3 linked regions of the Methylocaldum szegediense genome follow. The protein of the gene in region 1 interacts with the protein of each later gene in a pairwise test. Links are inferred from orthologs where the notes say so. Each region holds a gene or a part of one and is shown on either strand. Other genes may lie near its edges. The genes, in order: glnL, glnK and glnK.

Region 1 (2,997 bases):
CTAGAGCCTTGAATGCCTTCTGCAACGCGTCGACCAACAGCTATAAGCGCCTGGTCCCCGGTTTCGAAGCGCCGGTTATGCTGGCCTACTCCGCGCGCAATCGTTCGGCGTCCATCCGGGTGCCGTATATCATCAATCCGAAAGCACGCCGTATCGAGGTTCGCTTCCCGGATTCCACCGCGAATCCGTATTTCGCCTTTGCGGCTATGTTGATGGCTGGGCTGGACGGTATTCAGAACAAGATCCATCCGGGCGATGCCATGGACAAGGACCTTTACGATCTGCCGCCGGAAGAAGCAAGGGAGATCCCGCAGGTTTGTCATGCGCTCGATATGGCGCTAGAAGCACTGAGCGCGGACCGCGAGTTCCTGACCCGCGGGGGGGTGTTTACCAACGATGCGATCGATGCTTACATCGACCTCAAAATGCAAGAAGTTACCCGCCTGCGTATGAGCACGCATCCGGTCGAATACGATATGTATTACAGCCTCTAGGGCTCGTTCGACTCGAGACTCAAAACGCCCCTTTTTGGGGCGTTTTTTTGCGCCTAAATCCCGGCGGATCGGAAGACATCGTAGCGGAGTACGAGCCTTTCGGCGGGATTTATTATTCGCTAAATCTGAACCATGCCTCATCCGGAACAGATTTTCCGGTAAACTGGTCCAAAATGCACCACGATGGTGCATTTTGGGTTCGTGCGGAGCGGTCGCTTGATGTTCGCGTTCATAGGTACCCATACGCTCCTGCTCAAAATAGCTTCTTCGAAAAATCGTTGGCCCTTATCTTGCTTTGCAAGCGGTAATGAATAATCCAGATCCGGTCGCGCTTTATCAGCGCATTCTCGATCATCTAACCGACGCTGTATTGGTCTTCGATCCCGGGTACCGTTTGATTTACATCAACGTCGCGGGAGAAATGCTGCTGGCCGTGAGTTCGCGACAGGTTCTCGGTACAAGCGCGAAAGAACTATTCTTTCTGTACGATCAGAATATTGAGCGTGATCTAAAACGGACCTTGCAGCAAGGGGAATCGTTGACCAAACGAAATCTAGCCTTGGGTCTTCCATCTCAGGCCATTACCGTAAACTTTACAATCACGCCGATGCTGGAACAGGACAAGCCGGTTGCTGCGCTCGTGCAGATCGAACAGGTGGACCGGCACCTCCGTATATCCATGGAAGAACAGCTTCTCGCGCAGCAAAACGCCGCCCGTATGCTGCTGCGCGGCTTGGCCCATGAGATAAAGAACCCGTTGGGCGGTTTGCGCGGCGCGGCTCAGTTGCTCGACAGAGAGTTGGTCGAAGAAGAGCTGCGGGAATATACGAAAATCATCATGGATGAATCCGACCGGCTACAGTTACTTATCGATCGGATGCTCGAGCCCAACAAACCGCCTCGGAAAAGCCGGCTCAATATCCACCAGGTGCTGGAACGGGTTCGCCAATTGGTGCAAGTGGAAGCACCGCCAAGCGTCGTCATCGAAAGAGACTATGACCCGAGTATACCCTTGGTGAATGGCGACAACGATCAGCTGATTCAGGCGATCTTGAACATCGTGCGCAATGCCGCACAGGCGGTAGGACAGAAAGGGCATATCCTTATCCGCACGCGGATTCACCGCCAGGTTACGATCGGCCACCGCCGCAACCCAATGGCCGTAAAGATCGACATAATAGATGATGGACCGGGCATCAAGCCGGAACTGCTCGGCCAGATTTTCTACCCGATGGTGACCGGGCGCGCTGACGGTACCGGCCTGGGGCTGTCGATCGCGCAGTCCCTGATCAATCAGCACGGCGGATTAGTCGAGTGCTCGAGTTCCCCGGGCAATACGGTTTTTTCTATTTTCCTGCCTTTGGAGAAGGAACATGAGTAGTTCAGCCCAAGTATGGGTGGTGGATGATGATCGCTCGATCCGATGGGTGCTGGAAAAAGCTCTTCAGAAGGCGTCGATACATACGCGTTGCTTTTCCAACGCCAATGGCTTGCTCGATGCGCTCGATCATGGCGTGCCCGACGCCGTCCTGACCGATATCCGAATGCCCGGTATGGACGGGCTCGAGCTCTTACGGCAGTTGCAGATCAAATACCCGCAGCTGCCCATCATCATCATGACGGCGCACTCGGATCTGGAGAGCGCGGTTTCCGCTTTTCATGGCGGCGCATTCGAATATTTGCCCAAGCCTTTCGATGTGGACGATGCCGTCGACTTAGTTCGTCGTGCCTGCGCTCAAAGCCAAAGGGCGCGGCAAGAGCAAAGACCGCCTGAGACGCCGGAAAAAACGCCGGAAATCATCGGGGAGGCACCGGCCATGCAGGAGGTTTTTCGCGCCATCGCCCGCCTTGCCCGCTCTCACATCACGGTTTTGATCAACGGTGAATCGGGCACCGGCAAAGAATTGGTCGCCCGCGCCCTGCATCGCCACAGTCCACGAGCGGACAAACCGTTTATCGCTCTCAACATGGCCGCCATTCCGCGCGATCTGCTGGAATCGGAACTGTTCGGCCATGAACGCGGTGCATTCACCGGTGCTCAGGCTCGTCGGGCCGGGCGTTTCGAACAAGCCGATGGAGGTACGTTGTTTCTGGATGAAATCGGTGACATGCCGGCCGATTTGCAAACTCGGTTGCTGCGTGTCCTGGCCGAAGGCGAGTTTTTTCCCGTCGGTGCTCACGCGCCGGTCAAGGTGGACGTCCGTATCATCGCCGCGACTCACCAAAATTTGGATGCGCTGGTTGCCGAGGGGCGCTTCAGGGAAGACTTGTACCACCGTCTAAATGTCATCCGCATTCACCTCCCGCCTTTACGCGAGCGACGCCAGGATATTCCTTTGTTGCTAAACCACTTCCTGAAGGAAGCGAGTCAAGAACTGAAGGTTGAAACGAAAGTTCTGTTGCCGGAGGTGGAGGACTACCTCTGCAGGCTCGACTGGCCGGGTAATGTACGCCAGCTGGAGAATACCTGCCGCTGGATCACGGTTATGGCGGCGGGCAAGGA
Region 2 (3,156 bases), 520 kb from region 1 along the record:
GTTCGTCGAGAAAAAGCACGCCATTGTGCGCCAGGGAAATTTCGCCCGGCTTGGGGTTGCCGCCGCCGCCGACCAAAGCCGGGGCTGAGGCGGTATGGTGCGGTGCGCGAAACGGCGGGATACGCCAGCGCCGCGGATCGAAAGGCAGATCGCTGACCGATGCGATCGCTGCGCTTTCCAGGGCCTCTTCGTCAGTCAAGGGCGGGAGGATGCTCGGAAGCCGGGCTGCCAGCATCGACTTACCGGTCCCGGGCGGTCCCAGCATAATGATGTTATGCCTACCGGCGGCGGCGACTTCCAAAGCCCGCTTGGCGTGAAAATGGCCGTGCACGTCGGCGAAATCGGGCAGATCCTCCGGAACAGCAGCGGATGCCTCGGAAGGTTCGAACGGAATCGACTGTTGCCCGTTCAAATGCGCGCAAACTTCGAGCAGATGGCGCGCCGGGAGGATTTTCGCGCCTTCGGCCAAAACCGCCTCGCCCGCGTTCTCCGCGGGAACGATTAGGGCGCGTCCCGCCTGCTTGGCCTGAATTGCGACCGGCAATACGCCGCTGATGGGGCGGAGATCACCGCTTAAGGAAAGCTCGCCGACGCATTCGATGTCCCGAAGCGCTTCGCTCCTGATCTGCCCCGACGCCGCCAGGATGCCCAGTCCAATGGCCAAATCGAAGCGGCCGCCTTCCTTGGGAATGTCGGCAGGCGCCATGTTCACGGTGATACGCTGGAGCGGAAATTCGAACTGGCAGTTCAGCAGCGCGCCTCGCACCCGATCCTTGCTTTCTTTTACCGCGGTTTCCGGAAGGCCGACGATGGATAGGCTGGGCAGACCGTTGGAAATATGTACCTCGACGGTGACCAGCGGCGCCTCGATGCCTTGCCTGCCCCGAGTGAAAACGACGGCCAGGGACATGAACGCCTCGTCCGTCCCGATTAGCGGCTGGCGATCTGCTTTTCCAGCTCGGCGACCTGAGCTTCCAACCGTTCCAACCGCTCCCGCGTTCGCGCGAGAACGGCGGTCTGCACTTCGAATTCCTCCCGGCTGACCAGATTCATCTTGGCGAAAGAGGCTTGAAGTATCGCCCGGAAGTTCTTTTCCAAATCTTCCTGCAACATGAAGAGGTTGGTCGGTACCGCTTCGGCCAGGCGCCGGGCGAGATCGTTTAGGGTGGCTTTATCAAACATGCAAAAAAGAATAGCCGAGTGATGCGGCGAGCGTCCAGCGCAACGACCGCCCTGCCCCATGCACCGTCGGAGTGCACGCCGATTCTAATGCTCTGTGATGGTGCATTTTTTTCGCCTGCTGTCTTGACAACGTCACTTTCTGCCTTGTGATCCGGGTGATGCGGCGCTTGGCACAGGTACTGCTTCCAGGTCATCGAACGCCTCAAAACCGAGCTGCGCTTCGCCGACTCGTCCCCTAACCGAAGGCGGCGTCCGCACATTCAATAGGAGAACTCTCACATGAAATTTGTGACCGCGATTCTAAAACCATTCAAGTTGGATGATGTCCGCGAGGCTCTGTCCGATGTTGGCATCTCCGGCATCACCGTTACCGAGGTGAAAGGATTCGGCCGTCAAAAAGGACACACCGAGTTGTACCGCGGCGCCGAATACGTCGTCGACTTCCTGCCCAAGGTCAAGCTCGAAGTCGCGGTAACGGACGAGCAACTGGACGCCGTGCTCGATGCCATCGCCAAGACGGCTAATACCGGAAAAATCGGTGACGGCAAGATTTTCGTGCTCGACCTCGAGCAAGTCATTCGCATTCGTACCGGCGAAACCGGAGCGGAAGCCCTATAACATCCACGGAGAAAAAACAACATGAAACGAATCCTGATCGCCCTGTTCCTATTCATGTCGCTGTGCTTCGCGGGGCTTGCGTCGGCAGAGGAAGCCGCAACCCCCGACAAAGGTGACGTCGCATGGATAACGGTCGCGACCATCCTGGTCATCTTGATGACGATTCCCGGATTGGCGTTGTTCTATAGTGGCATGGTGCGCGCCAAGAACACCTTGTCCGTACTCATGCAAGTGTTTGTGATTTTTTCGCTGATGGCGTTGCTATGGGCGATATACGGCTACAGCATCGCATTCACCGAAGGAAACGCCTTCTTCGGCGGATTCAGTAAGGCGTTCCTGAAAGGGGTCACGCCGGAATCGCTCGCCGGAACGTTCACCAAAGGCGTTTACATTCCGGAATATGCCTATATCGCATTCCAGGCCACGTTCGCGGGTATCACCCCCGCCCTGATCGTCGGCTCCTTCGCCGAGCGCGTGAAGTTCTCCGCGGTGCTGTTGTTCATGGTGCTGTGGTTTACCTTCGCTTACCTGCCTATGGCTCATATGGTCTGGTATTGGGCTGGCCCTGACGCGTATACGGATGCCGCGGCAGCCGAAGCCGCCGATGCAACGGCTGGTTTTCTCTTCCAGAAAGGCGCGCTAGATTTTGCTGGCGGCACCGTGGTGCACATCAACGCCGGTATCGCCGGGCTGATCGGCTGCCTTATGATCGGCAAACGCGTCGGCTACAAGAAGGAATTCATTGCACCTCATAGCGTCACGATGACCATGATTGGTGCATCCCTGCTCTGGGTGGGCTGGTTCGGTTTCAATGCCGGTTCCAACTTGGAAGCCAACGGCGTTACCGCCTTGGTGGTCGTCAACACCTTGCTCGCGACCGCAGCGGCAACCCTCGGCTGGATGGCGACCGAGTGGGTGTTCAAAGGCAAACCCAGCATGTTAGGAGCCGCTTCAGGGGCGATCGCCGGGCTCGTGGCCATCACCCCGGCCTGCGGGTTCGTCGGCCCCATGGGCAGCATCGTTCTCGGCCTGCTGGCCGGAGCAGTCTGCTTCTGGGCAGTCACCAGCCTGAAAAACATCCTGGGCTACGACGACTCGCTCGACGTGTTCGGCGTACACGGCATCGGTGGCATCATCGGTGCCCTGGGTACTGGCATATTTGCTTCTCCCGCGCTGGGTGGAGCCGGGGTGTACGATTACGTCGCCGATGCGCTCGCCGAATACGATATGACAGCTCAACTCATCAGCCAGGCCTGGGGGGTAGGAACCGTCATCATCTGGTCCGGGGTGGTTTCCTTCATAGCCTACAAGATCGTCGACCTGCTGATCGGGCTACGGGTTGCCGAAGAGGTCGAA
Region 3 (2,962 bases), 2.5 Mb from region 1 along the record:
ACGCATGGTATCACGATGAGATCGCGGCGGCGTCGCCCGATTGCCCGCCCGAACCCATGGACGCCGAAGATCCTTTGTTTATCCTCTACACGTCGGGATCCACCGGAAAACCGAAAGGTGTCCTTCACACGACCGGGGGCTATTTGGTCTACGCGGCGATGACCCACCTGTATGTGTTCGATTACCGCCCGGGCGAAATCTTCTGGTGTACCGCCGACATAGGCTGGATCACAGGACATTCCTATACGGTGTACGGTCCCCTGTGCAACGGTGCAACTACGCTCATGTTCGAGGGCGTTCCCACCTACCCGGCTCCCGATCGTTTTTGGAAGGTCGTCGATAAACATAGGGTCAATATTTTTTATACGGCCCCTACTGCCATCCGCGCCCTGATGGCCCAGGGAGATGATTGGCTCTCGAGCACGCGCCGAGACAGTCTGCGGATTCTCGGCTCGGTAGGCGAACCCATAAACCCGGAAGCCTGGGAGTGGTACTACCATCAGGTAGGGCGAAGCCGCTGCCCCATTGTCGATACGTGGTGGCAGACGGAAACCGGTGGAATACTGATCACTCCTCTGGTTGGCGCCACCCCTCTCAAAAAAGGATCCGCAACACGTCCGTTTTTTGGCGTCGTACCCGCCATAGTAGATACCCAGGGCAATGTACTGGAAGGCGTCTGCGAGGGCGTGTTGACGCTCACACGCTCCTGGCCCGGGCAGGCCCGCTCGGTATTCGGCGATCACCAGCGTTTTTTCGATACCTATTTCTCGACTTACCCAGGCAAATACTTCACTGGGGACGGGGCCAGACGCGACGCCGATGGCTATTACTGGATCACTGGACGCGTCGACGACGTTCTAAACGTCTCGGGGCACCGCCTGGGAACCGCGGAAATCGAAAGTGCTTTGGTTGAGCACGACAGCGTAGCTGAGGCCGCCGTCGTGGGTTATCCGCATGGCATCAAAGGACAGGGGATCTACGCTTACGTCACGTTAGTGACCGGTGTCACGCCAAGCCCCGAACTTGAACAGGAATTATTGCAGCTGGTCCGCAAAAAGATAGGCCCGATTGGAACACCCGATGTCATTCAATGGGCGCCGTCGCTTCCGAAAACCCGCTCCGGCAAAATCATGCGGCGTATACTACGGAAGATCGCAGCTAACGATATTGACGATCTCGGAGATATTTCCACCTTGGCCGATCCTACCGCGGTCGAGGACATCATACGAAACCGAGCCAACCAAAGTTAAGAACATTTCACACTATCGGAGATCATTTAATGAAACTCATCACCGCGATCATTAAACCGTTCAAGCTTGACGATGTGCGGGAGGCATTGTCCGAAATAGGGATCAGCGGCATTACGGTAACGGAAGTGAAAGGTTTTGGGCGGCAAAAAGGACACACCGAACTTTATCGCGGCGCCGAATATGTCGTCGATTTCTTGCCCAAGGTGAAAATCGAAGTAGCAGTGACCGATAGCATGGTCGATCAGGCCGTCGATTCCATCATCAAAGCCGCCAATACAGGCAAGATCGGCGACGGCAAAATATTTGTAACCAACTTGGAACAGGCCATTCGAATTCGAACCGGCGAAACCGGCGACCAAGCCATTTGATTTTGCCCTATGCGGCGGGGCCGCTATCCGTCATGGTCTTCGCCGCGACTACGCATCTTCAATGGCAGGTTGGTGTTCTCGGCATATTTTTTCAGCGTCGCTTTCCGTAAGCCACTCCTTAGTCAGTCCGCACTGACGCGTCCCATCGTCTTGGATCAAGTGATGCCGGCAGGTCTTGCAAGAACCGAAGGTCTTCAGATTGTTTGCCGTCTGCAACTCTCTCAAAACACGATTCAACGACGCCGTAATCTCACTGCGGGAGTTTTCGGACAATCCGTTGACGGCAAATCTGAAGACATTGGGCGGAATGGAATCCGAGACCACACGCAAGCCTTCATCTGTCAGGTTCAGATGAACCACCCGCCTGTCGTTACGATCAGCCTGCTTCTCGATCAGGCCACTGGACTCTAAGACGCCCAAAGTCTGAGATACCGTTCCCTTGGTCAGTCCCAAGTAATCGGCCACCGCAACCGGCGTGTTGCTGTATCGATTGCATCGGCTCAAATAGTGAAGTGCTTCTAACTGAACCGGCTGCAACCCTCTTGCGATGCCCATCCTCCGCACGTCCGTCCGGATGAGGTTGGCGATACGTTCCAAATAGTCGTAAATCAAATCGGTATTCATATACATCTAATAGTATCGGATCAACATTATATTGACAAAACCTTTGGCTTGTCGCTAGAGTTTGTATCGACACAACACCTATTGACATCCTATAGAAACGACAGGTCCTCTGGTCGTCGAGTGCGAACTGCCTATCACTTGGCGTTGTTCCAGCCGATAGCAGACGCACTCTTTTTTTCTCCGAAGGTATCGCCATCTCGATATGGATGTTTCATATGAACAACAACATCATCGTCGATCTGGCTACATCGCTGGCATCGGGGCGCTCCCCAGAAACGTTCCAGCCATTTCGGGTCTTGGGATCAAACATTCCCACCCTCATCAAGGCTCGAAAAAATGACTCCTCCCACTTAGTGAGTCTATGCAGAAGCCAGGTGACGCGTTATGCGCGACCTCCCGGAGAAAATTGAACGCGTCATTCTTCAAGGATTACGGCTAAGCAAAAGGGGTCGGCAAACAAGCGTCAACCGACTCCTCACGATCGCTGAGGCCAATCCGCATGGCGCAGACCGAGTCCCCATTTCCAATCTCATTACCGAAGAGGAAAAAATATGAGCCAAATCCACGTTTTTGACACCTACGCTCGCAGTGCGAGTGGGAAAATCATGCATTTCGATGTGGTACTTCCGGAAAACGATCCCGAAAAAGCCCTGGCATGCGCCCGCGAATGGCTTAAGTCCATCGGCGAAGAACATGCCGTGGTAAATGCCGAAAATTGTG

What was found.
Region 2: the proteins of glnL (region 1) and glnK interact in binary tests that used the Escherichia coli proteins (3 or more experiments, as listed by UniProt). The link is inferred for Methylocaldum szegediense from one-to-one orthologs.
Region 3: the proteins of glnL (region 1) and glnK interact in binary tests that used the Escherichia coli proteins (3 or more experiments, as listed by UniProt). The link is inferred for Methylocaldum szegediense from one-to-one orthologs.

The regions. Positions count from the first base shown.
Region 1 is NZ_OX458333.1:4,126,257-4,129,253, forward strand. What follows is about bases 1-2,838. They hold glnL (nitrogen regulation protein NR(II)), read left to right. Parts: upstream 1-801; coding sequence 802-1,875; downstream 1,876-2,838. Other genes in these bases: glnA (glutamate--ammonia ligase), read left to right, coding at 1-494; ntrC (nitrogen regulation protein NR(I)), read left to right, coding at 1,868-2,838. Outside these bases: more of ntrC, read left to right, coding at 2,839-2,997.
Region 2 is NZ_OX458333.1:4,642,379-4,645,534, reverse strand. The notes cover bases 134-3,130. They hold glnK (P-II family nitrogen regulator), read left to right. Parts: upstream 134-1,461; coding sequence 1,462-1,800; downstream 1,801-3,130. Other genes in these bases: amt (ammonium transporter), read left to right, coding at 1,822-3,130; QEN43_RS20460 (accessory factor UbiK family protein), read right to left, coding at 931-1,182; QEN43_RS20465 (YifB family Mg chelatase-like AAA ATPase), read right to left, coding at 134-910. Outside these bases: more of QEN43_RS20465, read right to left, coding at 1-133; more of amt, read left to right, coding at 3,131-3,156. UniProt on the Escherichia coli protein: Involved in the regulation of nitrogen metabolism. Regulates the activity of its targets by protein-protein interaction in response to the nitrogen status of the cell.
Region 3 is NZ_OX458333.1:1,606,583-1,609,544, forward strand. The notes cover bases 146-2,948. They hold glnK (P-II family nitrogen regulator), read left to right. Parts: upstream 146-1,279; coding sequence 1,280-1,618; downstream 1,619-2,948. Other genes in these bases: acs (acetate--CoA ligase), read left to right, coding at 146-1,250; QEN43_RS06820 (MarR family winged helix-turn-helix transcriptional regulator), read right to left, coding at 1,667-2,248; QEN43_RS06825 (DUF2024 family protein), read left to right, coding at 2,794-2,948. Also shown: more of acs, read left to right, coding at 1-145; more of QEN43_RS06825, read left to right, coding at 2,949-2,962. UniProt on the Escherichia coli protein: P-II indirectly controls the transcription of the glutamine synthetase gene (glnA). P-II prevents NR-II-catalyzed conversion of NR-I to NR-I-phosphate, the transcriptional activator of GlnA. When P-II is uridylylated to P-II-UMP, these events are reversed.